Regions from separate parts of the Pseudarthrobacter sp. YAF2 genome, predicted to be linked through region 1. Evidence: riboswitches for the same ligand, from Rfam matches in the RefSeq annotation. Region 1 holds a riboswitch; the other holds the start of a gene.
The links. A riboswitch is a leader RNA that binds a small molecule or an ion and turns the genes downstream of it on or off. The one in region 1 is predicted to bind glycine.

Region 1 (7,377 bases):
AGATGCCCACCGTGTCGGCGTCGATGAGGCGCAGGTTGATGCTGCGTGCCTCGGCGTCGGCCATGATGGCGGCCGCGCGTCCGGGGACCCGCACAGTCAGGGTGTCGAAGAAGCTCTGGTGCAGGACCTTGACTCCCGCAGCAGCAAGCGAGGCAGCCAGGCTGCGGGCGTGGCCGTGGGCCGTTTCGGCGATCGCCTTCAGGCCGTCCGGGCCGTGGTAGACGGCGTACATGGAGGCGACGATGGCCAGCAGCGCCTGCGCGGTGCAGATGTTGGACGTCGCTTTTTCGCGGCGGATGTGCTGCTCACGGGTCTGCAGCGCCAGGCGGTAGGCGGGAACACCGGCGTCATCCTTGGACACGCCCACCAGACGGCCGGGCAGCGACCGCTCCAGGCCCTTGCGGACAGCCATATACGCGGCATGCGGGCCGCCGAAGAACAACGGCACGCCAAAACGCTGGGCGGAACCGACCGCAATGTCCGCGCCCTGCTCGCCCGGAGGCGTGATCAGGGTCAGCGCCAGCAGATCCGCGGCAACGGTGACCAGAGCGCCGCGCTCCTTGGCGGCTGCGATGACGCCGGACTGGTCCCAGACCCGGCCCGAAACGCCGGGCTGCTGCAGCACGATGCCGTTAATGTCGCCCTCGGGCAGGCCTTGGGACAGGTCCGCAACCTCGACCTCGAAGCCGAGCGCCTCGGCCCGGCCCTGGACGATGGCAATGGTCTGCGGCAGCACGTCGATGTCCAGGACGGTCTTGCCGTCGGCGGCGGGCTTGGCCTTGTTGGACCGGCGCATCAGCAGCACGGCTTCCGCCACGGCGGTGGCTTCATCCAGCAGCGAGGCGTTGGCGATGGGCAGTCCCACCAGGTCCTGGACCATGGTCTGGAAATTCAGCAGTGCCTCGAGCCGGCCCTGCGAGATCTCAGGCTGGTACGGGGTGTAGGCGGTGTACCAAGCCGGCGATTCCAGGATGTTCCGGCGGATCACCGGCGGCGTGACGGTGTCGTAGTAGCCCTGTCCGATCAGTTGCACGGCCGTTTTGTTCTTTGCGGCCAGCTTCCGGAGTTCGGTGAGGACTTCCACTTCGCTGAGGGCGTCCTGCAGGCGAAGGGCGGTTTCCTGGCGGATGACTTTAGGAACGGCGGTGTCAACCAGGGAGTCGACAGTGTCGTAGCCAACGGCTTTGAGCATGGTGTCGACGTCGGCCTGGCGGCGCGCGCCAATATGGCGGTCTACGAAGGTGGTGGAGGCTGGGCTAACCGGCACGAAGGAACTCCATTTACTCAGGCGGCGCAGGGTACGCCACAGCTAGTCGGGTTCCTCCCCGCTCTGTATTGGACCTGAGAGTTTCCGCGGTTCCTGCCTGGCAGGACCCGCTTGCACCGTCGGTGAGCACAGCAGCTCCGCGCCCCAATCGGGACAGGAGAACCGCCTGCTGCTTTCCAGAGGTGCCTCGCCGCGGCGGTACGGGGGCCTGCGAGATTCCTGGGGAGGATTTGCTCCTACGGCGCCTGCCTGTACACCGGCAGAACTCTCCCGCCGCAGATCAAAGGCTATTCACTTGTTGGACCAGTCATGTACTGGATCATTCGGGCCGGTGACAGCCCTCACAACATTCCATTGTCCTATGCCGCAACCCTTCCCGGCAAATGGCGAAGGCTACCTGCGGAGCCGCTCCAGAGCTGCCAGGAGTTCCGCCACGTCAGCGTCCGCTCCCCCTTGCGGCGCCGGGCCGACGGACAGCATGGCATTGAAATACAGCCCGTCCCCCATGTAGAGGACCGCCTTAGCCAGCCCCGGCCCCACATCGGCCGCGATCTCATCCAGCCACCGCTGCTGGATAGCTGCGAAACGCCGCCGCGTTTCCTGGTGCGCCACCTCCGCAAGCCTGGTGGCGGCGACGATGGCCCGGTCCAGCGGAGTGTCCGCCCACACGGAGGACCGAATGAAGTAGGCAGCCGCCCCCTCGCCGGCCGCGGCCATGGCATCGGCGTCCTCCTTGGCCAGCCCGTCCAACCGGTCCAGCAGCACCTCAATGAGCGCTTCCTTGTTGGGGAAGTGGTAGAGCAGGCCACCCTTGGATACGCCGGCCTTCTTGGCGACTGCATCAAGCGTGGCCGCCCGCTCCCCCACGTCGATCAGCAGGGTTTCGAAGGCGTCAAGGACCGCATCACGGGCTACTGGCTGTCGAGGCATGCTTCCCATCATGCCCCGCGGCGGCGGAGAAACGGGAAATCGCCGCATTTCAAACTATACCGTCTGGACGGTATAGTTATTCCATGACGACTTCCCCCTCAACCCTGGCGCCCGCACCCGCCAGCGGGCCAGCCACACGCTCCCCGCGGCGCGACTGGCTCGCGCTGGGGCTCCTCATGTTCCCAGTGCTGCTCGTCGCCGTGGACAACACCGCCCTGACGTTCGCCTTGCCGGCCATCACCCGCGCCCTGGAACCCTCCGGCGTACACCTGCTGTGGATTATTGACGCCTATCCGCTGGTATTGGCCGGACTCCTGGTGTCGATGGGAAGCCTTGGCGACAGGATCGGGCGGCGCCGGCTGCTGATCATCGGCAGCATGGGCTTTGCCGGCCTGTCCGCCGCGACGGCTTTTGCGCCCACCGCGGAGTGGCTGATCGCCGGACGGGCAGCACTGGGTTTCTTCGGGGCGATGCTGATGCCATCCACGTTGTCGCTGATCCGCAACATCTTCCCGGAGCCCAACCGCCGGCGGATGGCCATCGCCATCTGGGCGGCAGGTTTTTCGGGTGGAGCCGCTCTGGGGCCGATCTTCGGGGGCTGGCTGGTGGAGCACTTCTGGTGGGGCGCCATTTTCCTGGTGGCGGTGCCGCTCATGCTTCCCCTGCTGGCGCTCGGGCGGATCTTGATCCCGGAATCCAAGGACCCGTCGCCGGGGAGAGTGGATGTCCCGAGCATCCTTTTGTCCATGCTGGTGATGGTTCCCACGGTCTACGGCATCAAGGACATTGCCACCGAGGGGCCAGGCCCGGCCGGCCTCGGCAGCATGGCTTTCGGCCTGGCGATGGGCGTAGTGTTCGTGCGGCGCCAGCACCGCCTGGAACACCCCCTGCTGGATATGTCGCTGTTCCGGAACCGGGTGTTCAGCATGGCCATCAGTGCCAACATCCTGGCCCTGTTTTCCTTCAATGGTTTCATCCTGTTCCTTGCCCAGCATCTCCAGCTCCTTGAGGGCCTGACCCCGTCCGCCGCGGGCGTGGCAATGATTCCGGCACTCGCGGCCACAGTGGTTGCCGGCTTGGTGGTGGTGCCGCTGGTCCGCAAAGTGCGGCCGGGGTATGTGGTGGGTGCCGGCCTGGCTTTCAGCGCTACGGGCTACAGCCTGGTGACGTTCGGCAACCACGACGGCGGCCCCGCACTGCTGCTGGCGGCGCTGCTGATCCTGGCGCTGGGCGTGGGGACGGCGGAAACCATTTCGAACGACCTCATCCTGGGATCCGCTCCGCCGGAAAAATCCGGTGCCGCTGCCGCCATTTCCGAAACAGGCTACGAGGTGGGCTCATTGCTGGGTACGGCCGTCTTGGGATCCATCCTGACTGCCTCCTACCAGCACAACCTGCACCTCCCGGCCGGATTGGACGCCATGCTCCCGGGGACTTCGCTGCACAATGCCGGGGAAACGCTGGCCGGCGCCATGGAAGCGGCCGCCGTCCTGCCCGGCCCGCTGGCCGACGCCGTCCGGGATGCCGCCGCCGCTGCGTTCGATTCCGGCGTGCACATCACGGCGGCGATTGGGCTGGTGCTGATGGCGACGGCGGCAGTCCTGGCCGCCGTCGTCCTCCGCAAGGTGCCGAAGGCCGCCTGACCCAACGAAGGCAAAAAAATTGCCCGGTACCGGATCAGTTCCGGTACCGGGCGCCCACACGTCCAACTGCGGGACGCGTGGCTTACTTGGAGTCCGCGGCAGTGACGCTGGCCGTGGGCTTCATGTTTTCGGCCTGCACCATCCAGGCGAACTGCTCCAGCCGGGCGATGAACTCGTGCAGGAGATCCGCGGAGGTGGGGTCTTCCTCATCCACCTCGTCATGGACTTTCCGCATGGTGCCCACGGCAGCTTCGAGGGCGGCCACGATCCGGTCAATAGCGTCCTTGGTGCTGATCAGCCCCTCGGGGAACTGGGCCAGACTGGTGGATTCGGCAACGGTGGCGCTGCGGCCATCCGGCAGGGCGTGCAGGGCGCGCATGCGTTCGGCCGTGTCGTCGGCGAACTGACGGGCCGCGTCGACGATTTCGTCGAGCTGCAGGTGGAGGTCGCGGAAATTGGTTCCCACAATGTTCCAGTGCGCCTGCTTGCCCTGGATGTGCAGTTCGATCAGGTCCGCCAGGACAGCCTGCAGGTTGTTGGTCAGGGTCGGTGAAGCTTTCATGCATCCTCCTCGATTGGTCCAGTAAGGCCGACGCTACCAGCGACGGACGGCCCTGCGGTGGGCAATCCGGAAATTTCTCAGTGAGCTTACTAATTATGGAGATCAGTCATAAACGAACGTGATTCATATTGCGTCTTGCATCACAGGGCCGGCACCCTCATACTAAATGAACGCCATTCATATAGTGACCTCCGTCTCACGGCCTTCCAGAAAGTGGTGCCATGACAGAGACAATCCGCACCAGTACCTCAAAATCCGGTCCCCATGCCCATGCGCCGTCCGCGGACGGCATCAGCGCCAAGGGACTCAAGGGCGGCCAGCTCGGGCTCCTCGCCGTCGTCGTCCTGGGCATTTCAACCATCGCCCCCGCTTACACGCTTACCAGCGCGCTTGGACCCACCGTCAACGAAGCCGGGCTCCAGCTGCCAGTCATCTTCCTGATCGGTTTCATCCCCATGATCCTGGTCTCGCTCGCCTACCGGGAACTCAACGCCGATTCCCCGGACAGCGGCACCACCTTTACCTGGGTCACCAAAGCGTTCGGCCCCTGGATCGGCTGGATGGGCGGTTGGGGCCTGCTGGCCGCCAACATCGTCGTGCTGTCCAACCTGGCCGGCGTCGCCGTCGATTTCTTCTATCTCTTCCTGTCCCAGGTCGCAGGCTCCCCCGAGCTGGCAGGCCTCGCGGACAACAAGGCGCTGAACGTCATTACCTGCTTCGTGTTCGTGGCGCTGGCAGTCTGGGTGAGCTACCGCGGCCTGCACACCACCAAAGTGGTGCAATACAGCCTGGTGGGATTCCAGCTGTTGGTCCTGGGCCTGTTCGTTGCCATGGCCTTCGCCAACTGGTCCACGTCCGAAACGGCAATCCCGTTCAGCTGGGACTGGTTCGACGTCACCAAGATCGAGACGTTCGGCCAGATTGCCGCCGGCATCTCGCTGTCAATCTTCGTGTACTGGGGCTGGGATGTGTGCCTCACGGTCAACGAGGAAACAGCGAACGGCCAGAAGACTGCCGGACTGGCCGGCACCCTCACCGCCGTGATCGTCCTGGCCATCTACCTCCTGGTCAGCATCGCCACCATGATGTTCGCCGGCGTCGGGGATACCGGCAACGGCCTGAACAACGCGGACAACCAAGAGAACATCTTCACGGCCCTGGCCTCCCCCATCATGGGCCCCTTCGCCATCCTGATGTCCCTCGCCGTGCTGTCCAGCTCCGCGGCTTCACTGCAGTCCACGTTCATGTCGCCGTCCCGGAGCCTGCTGGCCATGGCGCACTACGGCGCCCTGCCGGAACCGTTCAGCCGGATCAGCAGGAAGTTCGCGACGCCGGGCTACGCCACCATTGCCGCCGGAATCCTGTCCGCCGGGTTCTACGCGGTGATGCATGTGGTCAGCGAAAACGTCCTGAATGACACCATCCTGGCCCTGGGCCTGATGATCTGCTTCTACTACGGCCTTACGGCGCTGGCCTGCACCTGGTACTTCCGCCACAGCCTGTTCAACAGCATGCGCCACTTCGTGCTGCGGTTGGTCTGCCCTGTAGTGGGCGGGGTGGGATTGTTCGTGGTGTTCGTCCAGACCGCCGTGGACAGCCTGGCGCCGGAGTTCGGCAGTGGTTCGGAGGTCTTCGGTGTGGGCCTGGTGTTCATCCTGGGCATCGGCATACTGGCCCTGGGCGCCGTCGTCATGCTGGTGGTGTCCCGCACGCACCCGGGCTTCTTCCGCGGCGAAACGCTCAAGAAGGACACGCCCGCCCTGGTGGTCCCGGAATAGGTCAGTAAGTACGAAAGGTGCCGTGCCCCGCCCGGGGCACGGCACCTTTTTCGTTGTCACCAGTAGTGCGCCACGTCCACCACCAAGCGGGAGCCGGAGCCCGGCCCATCCAAGGTGAGTACACGGAACGGCAGGCGCGCCCGCACGCCCAGTCCCAGGCTTGTGTAGCCCTCGAAGCTTCCCGCGGAAACCACGTGGCGGAAAGTCTGGTACCCGGAAACGTTGCTCAGTTCAGTGGTGTTTCCGGGGGTGTAGGTGGGGTTCCCGTTTTGGTCGTAGGAGGGGGCCTTGATGCTGATGTGCAGGCGTGCACCGCCCCTGACGGGAATGACGGACCCCGAGCCCTCCTGCTCGATCCGGGGTACGTACTGCACTGTGTAGGAGACGGCGGGCCCGTTGAGGTCCACAACCAGCCGGTCGAAGCAGTAGTGCTGGCCCGTCCTGACGTTCGTGACGGATGCCGTACCGGTATCCTGGCCGGATTTCGCCAGCGAGCCCCAGGTGAGGCCGCAGTATGGGGCGGCGGACGCCGGGCCCGAGGACACGAATCCCACCCCCACGGCCAGCAGGATGGCCGAGAGCCAAACAGAGAATTTTTTCATTGCCGCGCCAGCCAGGAATAAAGCCATTGGATGCTTCCAGCGTAGGAGCGTTGGAAGCCGGAAACGAGGGAGCATTTTGGTAACGACGGCGGCGTGAGACAACGCGGCGCCGGCCACCCCACAGGGGCAACCGGCGCCGGAAAGAACGGGTAGGGGTCAGCCCTCGCAGTCGCGGCAGTACTTCAGGCCGTCCTTTTCGCGGGCCACCTGCGACCGGTGGCGGACCAGGAAGCAGGACGAACAGGTGAATTCGTCGGACTGCTCGGGAACCACAATGACGGTGAGTTCCTCGTTGGACAGGTCGGCGCCGGGGAGGTCGATGCCTTCAGCGGTGTCGTTCTCGTCGACATCGATGACTGCGGTCTGCGCGTTGCCGCTCCGGGACGCCTGGAGGGCCTCGAGGGAGTCAGCGGGAGACTCTTCTTCCTGCTTGCGTGGAGCATCGTAATCGGTAGCCATTAGCGTGTTCACTTTCGTTGCTGCACAGCGCCATTTCAGGCACCTCAGTGCAGCAGTTTAGGCCATGATCCCGCTACCGGCGCAATAGTGTGGTCAAGCAGACATTTCGCCGGTAGCAGCGCCTGTCCGGGCGTGC
Region 2 (7,377 bases), on a different contig from region 1:
GCCCGTGAGGTCGGCGATTTCCACCTCGAAGCCCAGGGCCTCGGCGCGGCCCAGGACGATGGCGATGGTCTGCGGGAGGAGGTCGGCGTCCAATACGGTCTTGCCGTCTTTGGCCGTCTTGTTTTTGTTGGCCCGGCGCATCAGCAGCACGGCCTCGGCCACGGCGGTGGCCTCATCCAGCAGCGAGGCGTTGGCCACGGGGAGGGCCGTAAGGTCCTGCACCATGGTCTGGAAGTTCAGCAGTGCCTCGAGCCGGCCCTGCGAGATTTCCGGCTGGTACGGGGTGTAGGCGGTGTACCAAGCCGGCGATTCCAGGATGTTGCGGCGGATCACCGGCGGGGTCACGGTGTCGTAGTAGCCCTGGCCGATCATCTGGACTGCGGTCTTGTTCCTGCCGGCGATCCGGCGCAGCTCGGCAAGGACCTCCACCTCGCTAAGGGCTTCGCTCAGCTTGAGCGCAGTTTCCTGGCGGATGGACGCGGGAACGGCGATGTCAACGAGGCCATCCACGCTGTCGTAGCCCACGGCTTTGAGCATGGTGTCGACGTCGGACTGGCGGCGTGCGCCGATATGGCGGTCAACAAACGATGTTGGATGCGATTGAATCGTCATGAGGAACTCCAGTTCTGGCCGGCCAAGGATGGCACGGCATGGGATGGGTTCCTCCCCGCTCTGTATTGGACCTGAGAGATTCCGCGTTGCCTGCTCTTGGCAGGGGACCGCTTGCACCGTCGGTGAACCAAGCACAAGCCTGGTTGCTTTCCAGAGTCGCCTCGCCATGACGGTACGGGGGCCTGAGAGATTCCTGGGGAGGATTTGCTCCTACGGCGCCTGCCCGGTGTTTCGCCGGGAGGACTCTCCCGTCACAGCTCGAAAGGCTTATTCAAATGTGGGTGATTCGGCTCACAAGGTATCGGGATTAGCCGCCGGTGGCAAATCGGGCGACTGCCGCAGGGAGCGGACCCGGAACGTGGCACCCTTCCGTCCCGCGTGCGTCGGGACAAGTTTGACTTTCGATCGTGACGGACACCACACTGAACCCCGGGACTGGCGCCGCCGGTGGCCGGCTCAACGTATCCGGAGCGGCACACCAGCCGGCGCCCATCCCATCGCATGACCCGCCGCGGCCCCCAGGGCTGCGGCGTCCAACTGAACATGCCTTCGACCTGCGGCGGGAGAGCCCTGCCCGGTACATTCAACAGGCGCCGTAGGAGCAAATCCTCCCCAGGAAACTCTCAGGCCCACGTACCGCCGCGGACAGGCAACTCTGGAAAGCAGCCAGGCATGTCCCTGGCTCACCGACGGTGCAAGCGGCCCTGGGCTGCGGAAACTCTCAGGTTTACTACAGAGCGGGGAGGAACCAAATCTTTTGCGGCCCCGAAAAGGCCGCTTTATCGATGGAGTTCCTCATGGCGATTCATCCCCCCACGTCCAACGGCGAACCAGCCCGCAACCAAGGCGGCACTGCGGCAGCCCGCAGCGAGCCTCCCCACCTGGAGCGGCAGCTCACCAACCGGCACATCCAGCTCATCGCGATCGGCGGAGCGATCGGCACCGGCCTGTTCATGGGATCCGGCAAGACCATCTCCGCGGCCGGACCATCCGTGATCTTCGTGTACATGATCATCGGCTTCATGCTCTTCTTCGTGATGCGGTCCATGGGCGAACTGCTGCTGAGCAACCTGAACTACAAGTCCTTCAGTGACTTCGCGGCTGACCTCCTCGGACCGTGGGCAGGCTTCTTTACCGGCTGGACGTACTGGTTCTGCTGGGTGATCACCGGAATCGCGGACGTCATCGCCATTGCCGGCTACTCAAAGGAACTCTGGCCGGCGCTGCCGCTCTGGATCCCGGGCCTGGCCACCGTTGCCATCCTGCTCCTGCTGAACCTCGCCACCGTCAAGGCTTTCGGTGAGACCGAGTTCTGGTTCGCCCTCATCAAGATCGTCGCCATCGCTGCCCTGATTATCGTGGGTCTCTTCATGATCTTCACCGGTTTCCAAAGCGACGCGGGCACTGCAAGCTTCACCAACCTGTGGAGCCACGGCGGGTTCTTCCCCAACGAGTTCATGGGCTTCGTGGCCGGATTCCAGATCGCCGTGTTCGCCTTCGTGGGCATCGAACTGGTGGGCACCACCGCGGCCGAGGCCAAGAACCCCGAACGCACGCTGCCCAGGGCCATTAACGCCATCCCCGTCCGCGTGCTGCTCTTCTATGTCGGCGCGCTGGTCATCCTGATGGCCGTCACTCCGTGGACCCAGTTCGCCGCAGGCCACAGCCCCTTCATCGGCATGTTCTCCCTGGCCGGCCTTGGTGCCGCAGCCACGGTGGTCAACCTGGTGGTCCTCACCTCGGCCATGTCTTCCGCGAACTCCGGCATCTACTCCACCTCCCGCATGGTCTTCGGACTGGCCCAGGAAGGCGACGCCCCCGGCATGTTCGGCCGCCTCTCCACGAGGAAGGTGCCCAGCAACGCACTGTTCCTGTCCTGCGTCCTGCTGCTGTCCGGCGTCGTACTGATGTATGCCGGCCAGGACGTTGGCAAGGCCTTTGAAATGGTGACCACCGTGTCAGCCGTCTGCTTCGTCTTCGTCTGGTCGATCATCCTCGCCAGCTACATCTCCTTCCGGCGCCGCCGGCCGCACCTGCATGCGGCGTCGAAGTTCAAGATGCCCGGTGGCATCCCCGCCGTATGGGTGGTGTACGCGTTCTTCGCTTTCGTCCTGTGGGCCCTGACCACCCAGCCCGACACGCTGGTTGCACTGCTGGTAACGCCCATCTGGTTCGTCGTCCTTGGCGTGGCATGGGCCATCCTGCGCCGCCGGCCCGCCCATCTTGCCCGCTTCGAGGTCTTCCGGGCAGAGCTGCGCGCGGATAACGCTGCGGCCGGGCGCAGTGGTGGCCAGGACGCCGGGGCGGCAGAGCACGAGGTCCAGCAGGCCAGGAAATAACGGCCGACGGCGGGTTGCAGCGGCGGCGGTGAGGTCCAGGTGCTGCATCCTGCCGCCGCAGCCGACCGGCCGGGGAGCCGCAGACCCGAAAGTTCAGCATGCTTAGTGTTCATCCGCATAGGATGGAAAAGCACGGCAGCCCAACCGCTGCAGGTCGATTTGAATGAAGGTGACCATGGCCCGGCGCAGCAATCCCGCAGTACGCATCGCACAGGAAACCGCCCACAGCGCAATGTTCGACGCCGACGGCAAGCCCAAGCCCGGTATCCACAACATGCTGCTGAAGGCAGTGCAGATCCAGCGGCCCCTGGTGGTCGGCTATATCCGCAGGCTCCAGAAGAAGCATCCCCGGGCCACCGCCGCCCAGTTGGCGCACATCGCAGAGCGTGACTACCTTCGGGCCGTGGCCGGCGGGGGCGCCCTGGTGGGTGCCACCGCCGTCGTCCCTGGTGTTGGAACTGTCGCCTCGCTGGGACTGTCCGCGGCCGCCACCGTCGGTTTCCTCGAGGCCACAGCTCTTTACGCAACGTCGCTGGCTGAGCTCCACGGCATCCGCCTCACCAATCCGGAAAAAGCCGGCACCATGGTCATGGCCATCATGCTCGGTGAGGAGGGTACCGCCCTGCTGGGCACGCTCACCGGCCAGGCAGCCGGCAACAGCGCCGGCAACGCCTGGGGGAGCGTCCTCTCCAGATCGATGGTGGTGCCGGGCTTCGGGAGCGTCCGGAAGCGGGTCCAGGCGGCCTTCCTGAAGAACCTCCTGAAGCGCCAGGGCACTGCCTTGTTCGGCCGGGCCCTGCCATTCGGGATAGGGGCTGTTGTGGGCGGAGCCGGTAACCTCATGATGGGCCGCGCTGTGGCCAAGAACGCGCGCGAAGCGTTTGGGCCGATGCCGGATACCATTCCCGGCGAGCTGACCGCCGCTGCCGCGCCGGACAACCTGACGCTGGAAGGCAACACACTTGGATCTCAACGCTGACGTAGGTCAATCATTCGGCTCCTGGACCGCGGGTGGCGATCCGGCGATGTTCCAGTTGGCCACCAGCGCCAACGTGGCCTGCGGCCTCCACGCCGGTGACCCCATCACCATGCTTGACAGCTGCCGGGCGGCCTACGACCTGGACGTCACCGTTGGGGCGCACCTTGGCTACCGCGATTTGGCCGGCTATGGCCGCCGCTCGCTGGACATGAGCTTTGACGAGCTCTTCGGTGACGTGCTGTACCAGCTGGGCGCGCTCGACGGCGTGGCCCACGCCGTGGGTGCCTCAGTGGACTACGTAAAGCCGCACGGAGCCCTGTATGAGGCATTGATCCACGACGCCGAGCAGGCCTCCGCGGTGGTCGCGGCAGTCAACGCCTACGATCCCGGCCTTCCCTTCCTGGGCTTCTCTGGCTCGGAGCTGTTGAAGCAGGCCAAGGAAGCCGGTCACCCGGTGTTTACGGAGGCCTTCGCTGACCGCGCCTACCTCGGCGACGGCAGCCTGGTGCCACTCTCGGAGGAGAACGCGGTCCTGCACGACGTCGATGCGGTCGTCGAACGCGCCGTCCGCCTGGCAACTCAAGGCGATGTGGTGGCCGTGGACGGAACCGTGGTTTCGATCCGCCCGGATTCGCTGCGCCTTCAGGGCGGGAGCCCTGCCGCGGTAGAAATGGCGGCCCGGATCAGGGCAGGACTTGAGGCCGCAGGCGTAGGACTGGAGTCCTTCGCGTAGGGACCTGTCGCGGGACGGCAGGCCGAGTCAACCGGACAGTGCGAACGGTTTGGTGAAGAACTCCGCCCACACCGGGTCCTCGGGTGAGAGGTCGTGGAGGTCTATGAGTTTGTCGTCGTCCGGTTCCCACTGCGGGAGGTCTTCCGGGCTGGGATCTACACCTTGGGTTACAGCGGGCATCGGGAAAAGTCCCGCCGGCCAGTGGGTTGGTTCGGGGTCTGGGTGTTCGGGGTTGTAGTGGCGGCCTGTTGGTGAGGTCCAGCCCGGAGAGCGGTTATCCGTCGCGGGGTCGGGGATCCATGGCCGGGCGTGTTTGAGCCGGTGATGTTTGGGGCAGAGTTGTCCCAGGTTCCGGACGTCTGTTCTACCGCCGTGTTCCCAAGCGGTGAGGTGGTCGGTGTCGTTGTCCGGGGTGCGGTTGTTGCAGCCGGGGAAGGTGCATTTTCCGTCTCGCATCCGGATCCACTGTTTGATGGTTTCGGGGAGCCGGTAGCGGGTGCGGCCGATCTCCAAGGGGGCCCCGTCGCGGGGGTCGACCAGGACCCGGAAGAACGACTCCGCCCCGTCCGCGACGAGTTTGCGTGCCATGGATGCTGGGATGGGGCCGTGGCCGTCCAGTTCTGCGGGTTCGTCAGTGATGCCGAGCAGGGAGAACACCGGCACCATGACCAGCACATCGGCCCGCGGGGTGGGGACTTTGCCCATTTCCGTGGCGGCTCCTTCAATCGGAGCACTGCGGGTGTCAGCGGTGGTGGCGTTTCCTGCACCGAGGAGGAGCGAAGCTGCGACGTCGGCGCGGAGCTGGGACAGCGTCCGCTCTTCCGTGGGGCCTTGGAGGCCGCGGGCGGTGGCGGTGGTGCGGTTCCAGATGGCGCAGGCGGTGTCGCCGGGAAGGCAGAGCGAGATCCAGGCCATGCCGTCCCGGTCCGGGCTGTAGTCCATCCGCCGGTCCGCCACCTCCTTCGCGTGCCGCTTCGCCAATGTCTCGGGATGGTGGCGCTCCCGCCAGGCGCGGACCTTGGCCCGGAACCGGGACGGCGCGAGTTCACCGGGCGCAGCGCCGCGGGCCGGGTTCGGCGCGTCGGGGTCGAAGAAGTGAGCCACCAGCCCGCCGGCACCGGCCGGTGAAAGGCCTTCGGTCTCGTCAGCAACAATTTTCGCGTGCGGCCAAGACAGGTCCCCGGCAGACAGAGCCGCCAGGACCGGCGGCAGGGCGCACACCCGCCGGGACTGCTCCACGAACGCGCCCGCAGCGCCAGAGCTGATGGTCAGGACCCCTGCGATCTCTTCTACGGCAGAAATCTCGGCATACGTCCGCTCATGCACCGGCGCGTCCGGGGCAAGCAGTGCCTGCTGCAACCCAACGCACTCCACCGCGTCCCGGGCTTCTACGGCGGCCAGCCGTGCCTTCAAACGGGACGTTACCTCCAGCCGTTCCAGCCGGAGCTCGTACCGCCGCTGCAGCACGTCAACACCGGCACCAACACCAACCCCCGCAGCCAGTAAAGCGTCCTCACGATCCAGCACATCAAGGGCAGCAACAGAGGCATGGATACCCTCCAAAGCCACCCCACTACTGCCGCTGATCGTCATGGAAACATCATCCATCGAGGCACCGACATTCTGACTTGCGGCCTACTCCTGACGTACGCACCCTGCTCGTGTCCTGCAATGTCGGTTACTGCCAAGGCGCCGCGCACGCCCAGCCTCGTGCCGCCGTCGTACGTCTTTGCGCAGCGCAGAAAAACGTTACCCAAAGATCAGCTGCGCCACCGTGAAGATCGCCAGCCCTGCCAGGGAACCCACCACCGTCCCGTTGATCCGGATGAACTGCAGGTCCTTGCCCACTTGCAGTTCGATCTTCTGCGAGGTCTCCTCCGCATCCCAGCGTGCCACGGTGTCCGTGATGACGCCGGCGATGTCCGAACGATAGGTCCTGACCAGGTAGCCCGCTGCGTCGCCGATCCAGGCGTTGACCTTCCCCGCCAGTTCTGGGTCCTCGACCAGCCGCGACCCGAAGTCCCGGACGGCTGCCTTGAACTTGATGGTGAGTTCGCTGTGGGGATCGTCCACGGCCCCCAGCAGCGCATTCTTGACGGTGCCCCACGTGCGGGACGCCAGTTCGCGCACCTCGGGGTCCCCCAGGACCTGCGCCTTGATGTCCTCCGCGCGGGCGATCATGGCCGGGTCGTGCTGAAGGTCCTGCGCGAGGTCGTTCAGGTACTTGTCGATCGACTGCCGCACCTGGTGGTTGGGGTCGGCCTGGACGGCCCGGACGAACTTCAGGATCTCGACGTACACCTTGTCGCCCACCAGGCCGTCAACGAACTGCGGCACCCACGTGGGGGAGCGGTCGGACACCAGGCGGCTGACCGTCTCGTGGTTGTCGTCCACCCAGTCTGCGGCGCGGTCCACCATCAGGTCCACCAGCGTGTGGTGGTGCCCGTCATGGAAGATCCGCTCGGCGAGCCTGCCCACCGGCGGCCCCCACGGCGGGGTGAGCAGATGCTTGCGCACCATGCCCTCGATGACTGCCTGGACGTCGTCGTCATTCAGGACCTTGAAGGCGCCGCGGATCACGGCGGCCCCCTCCTTGGCCACCCGCTCCGCACCACCTGGCGTGGCCAGCCACTGGCCGGCACGGCCGGCGATGTTGACGCTGGCCAGCTTGTCCTGGACCACCTGTTCGGAGAGGAAATTCGTCTCCACGAACT

Region 2: it holds a riboswitch for glycine, as region 1 does, so the genes downstream of both, cycA (D-serine/D-alanine/glycine transporter) here and AB4Y79_RS21030 (glycine dehydrogenase (aminomethyl-transferring)) in region 1, are expected to answer to the same signal.

Annotation. Positions count from the first base shown of each region.
Region 1 is NZ_JBFRDA010000029.1:25,483-32,859, reverse strand. It holds partial or broken gene AB4Y79_RS21030 (glycine dehydrogenase (aminomethyl-transferring)) at 1-1,267, opposite strand, end outside; glycine riboswitch at 1,454-1,550, opposite strand; gene AB4Y79_RS21025 (TetR/AcrR family transcriptional regulator) at 1,661-2,197, opposite strand; gene AB4Y79_RS21020 (MFS transporter) at 2,281-3,840, shown strand; gene AB4Y79_RS21015 (Dps family protein) at 3,923-4,402, opposite strand; gene AB4Y79_RS21010 (APC family permease) at 4,624-6,180, shown strand; gene AB4Y79_RS21005 (AMIN-like domain-containing (lipo)protein) at 6,237-6,782, opposite strand; gene AB4Y79_RS21000 (DUF4193 domain-containing protein) at 6,939-7,241, opposite strand; gene AB4Y79_RS20995 (hypothetical protein) at 7,335-7,377, opposite strand, start outside.
Region 2 is NZ_JBFRDA010000015.1:1,056-8,432, forward strand. It holds partial or broken gene AB4Y79_RS15870 (glycine dehydrogenase (aminomethyl-transferring)) at 1-612, opposite strand, end outside; glycine riboswitch at 773-873, opposite strand; glycine riboswitch at 1,163-1,261, shown strand; glycine riboswitch at 1,262-1,358, shown strand; gene cycA (D-serine/D-alanine/glycine transporter) at 1,410-2,951, shown strand; gene AB4Y79_RS15880 (hypothetical protein) at 3,127-3,930, shown strand; gene AB4Y79_RS15885 (LamB/YcsF family protein) at 3,914-4,663, shown strand; gene AB4Y79_RS15890 (HNH endonuclease signature motif containing protein) at 4,691-6,256, opposite strand; gene AB4Y79_RS15895 (DUF445 domain-containing protein) at 6,413-7,377, opposite strand, start outside.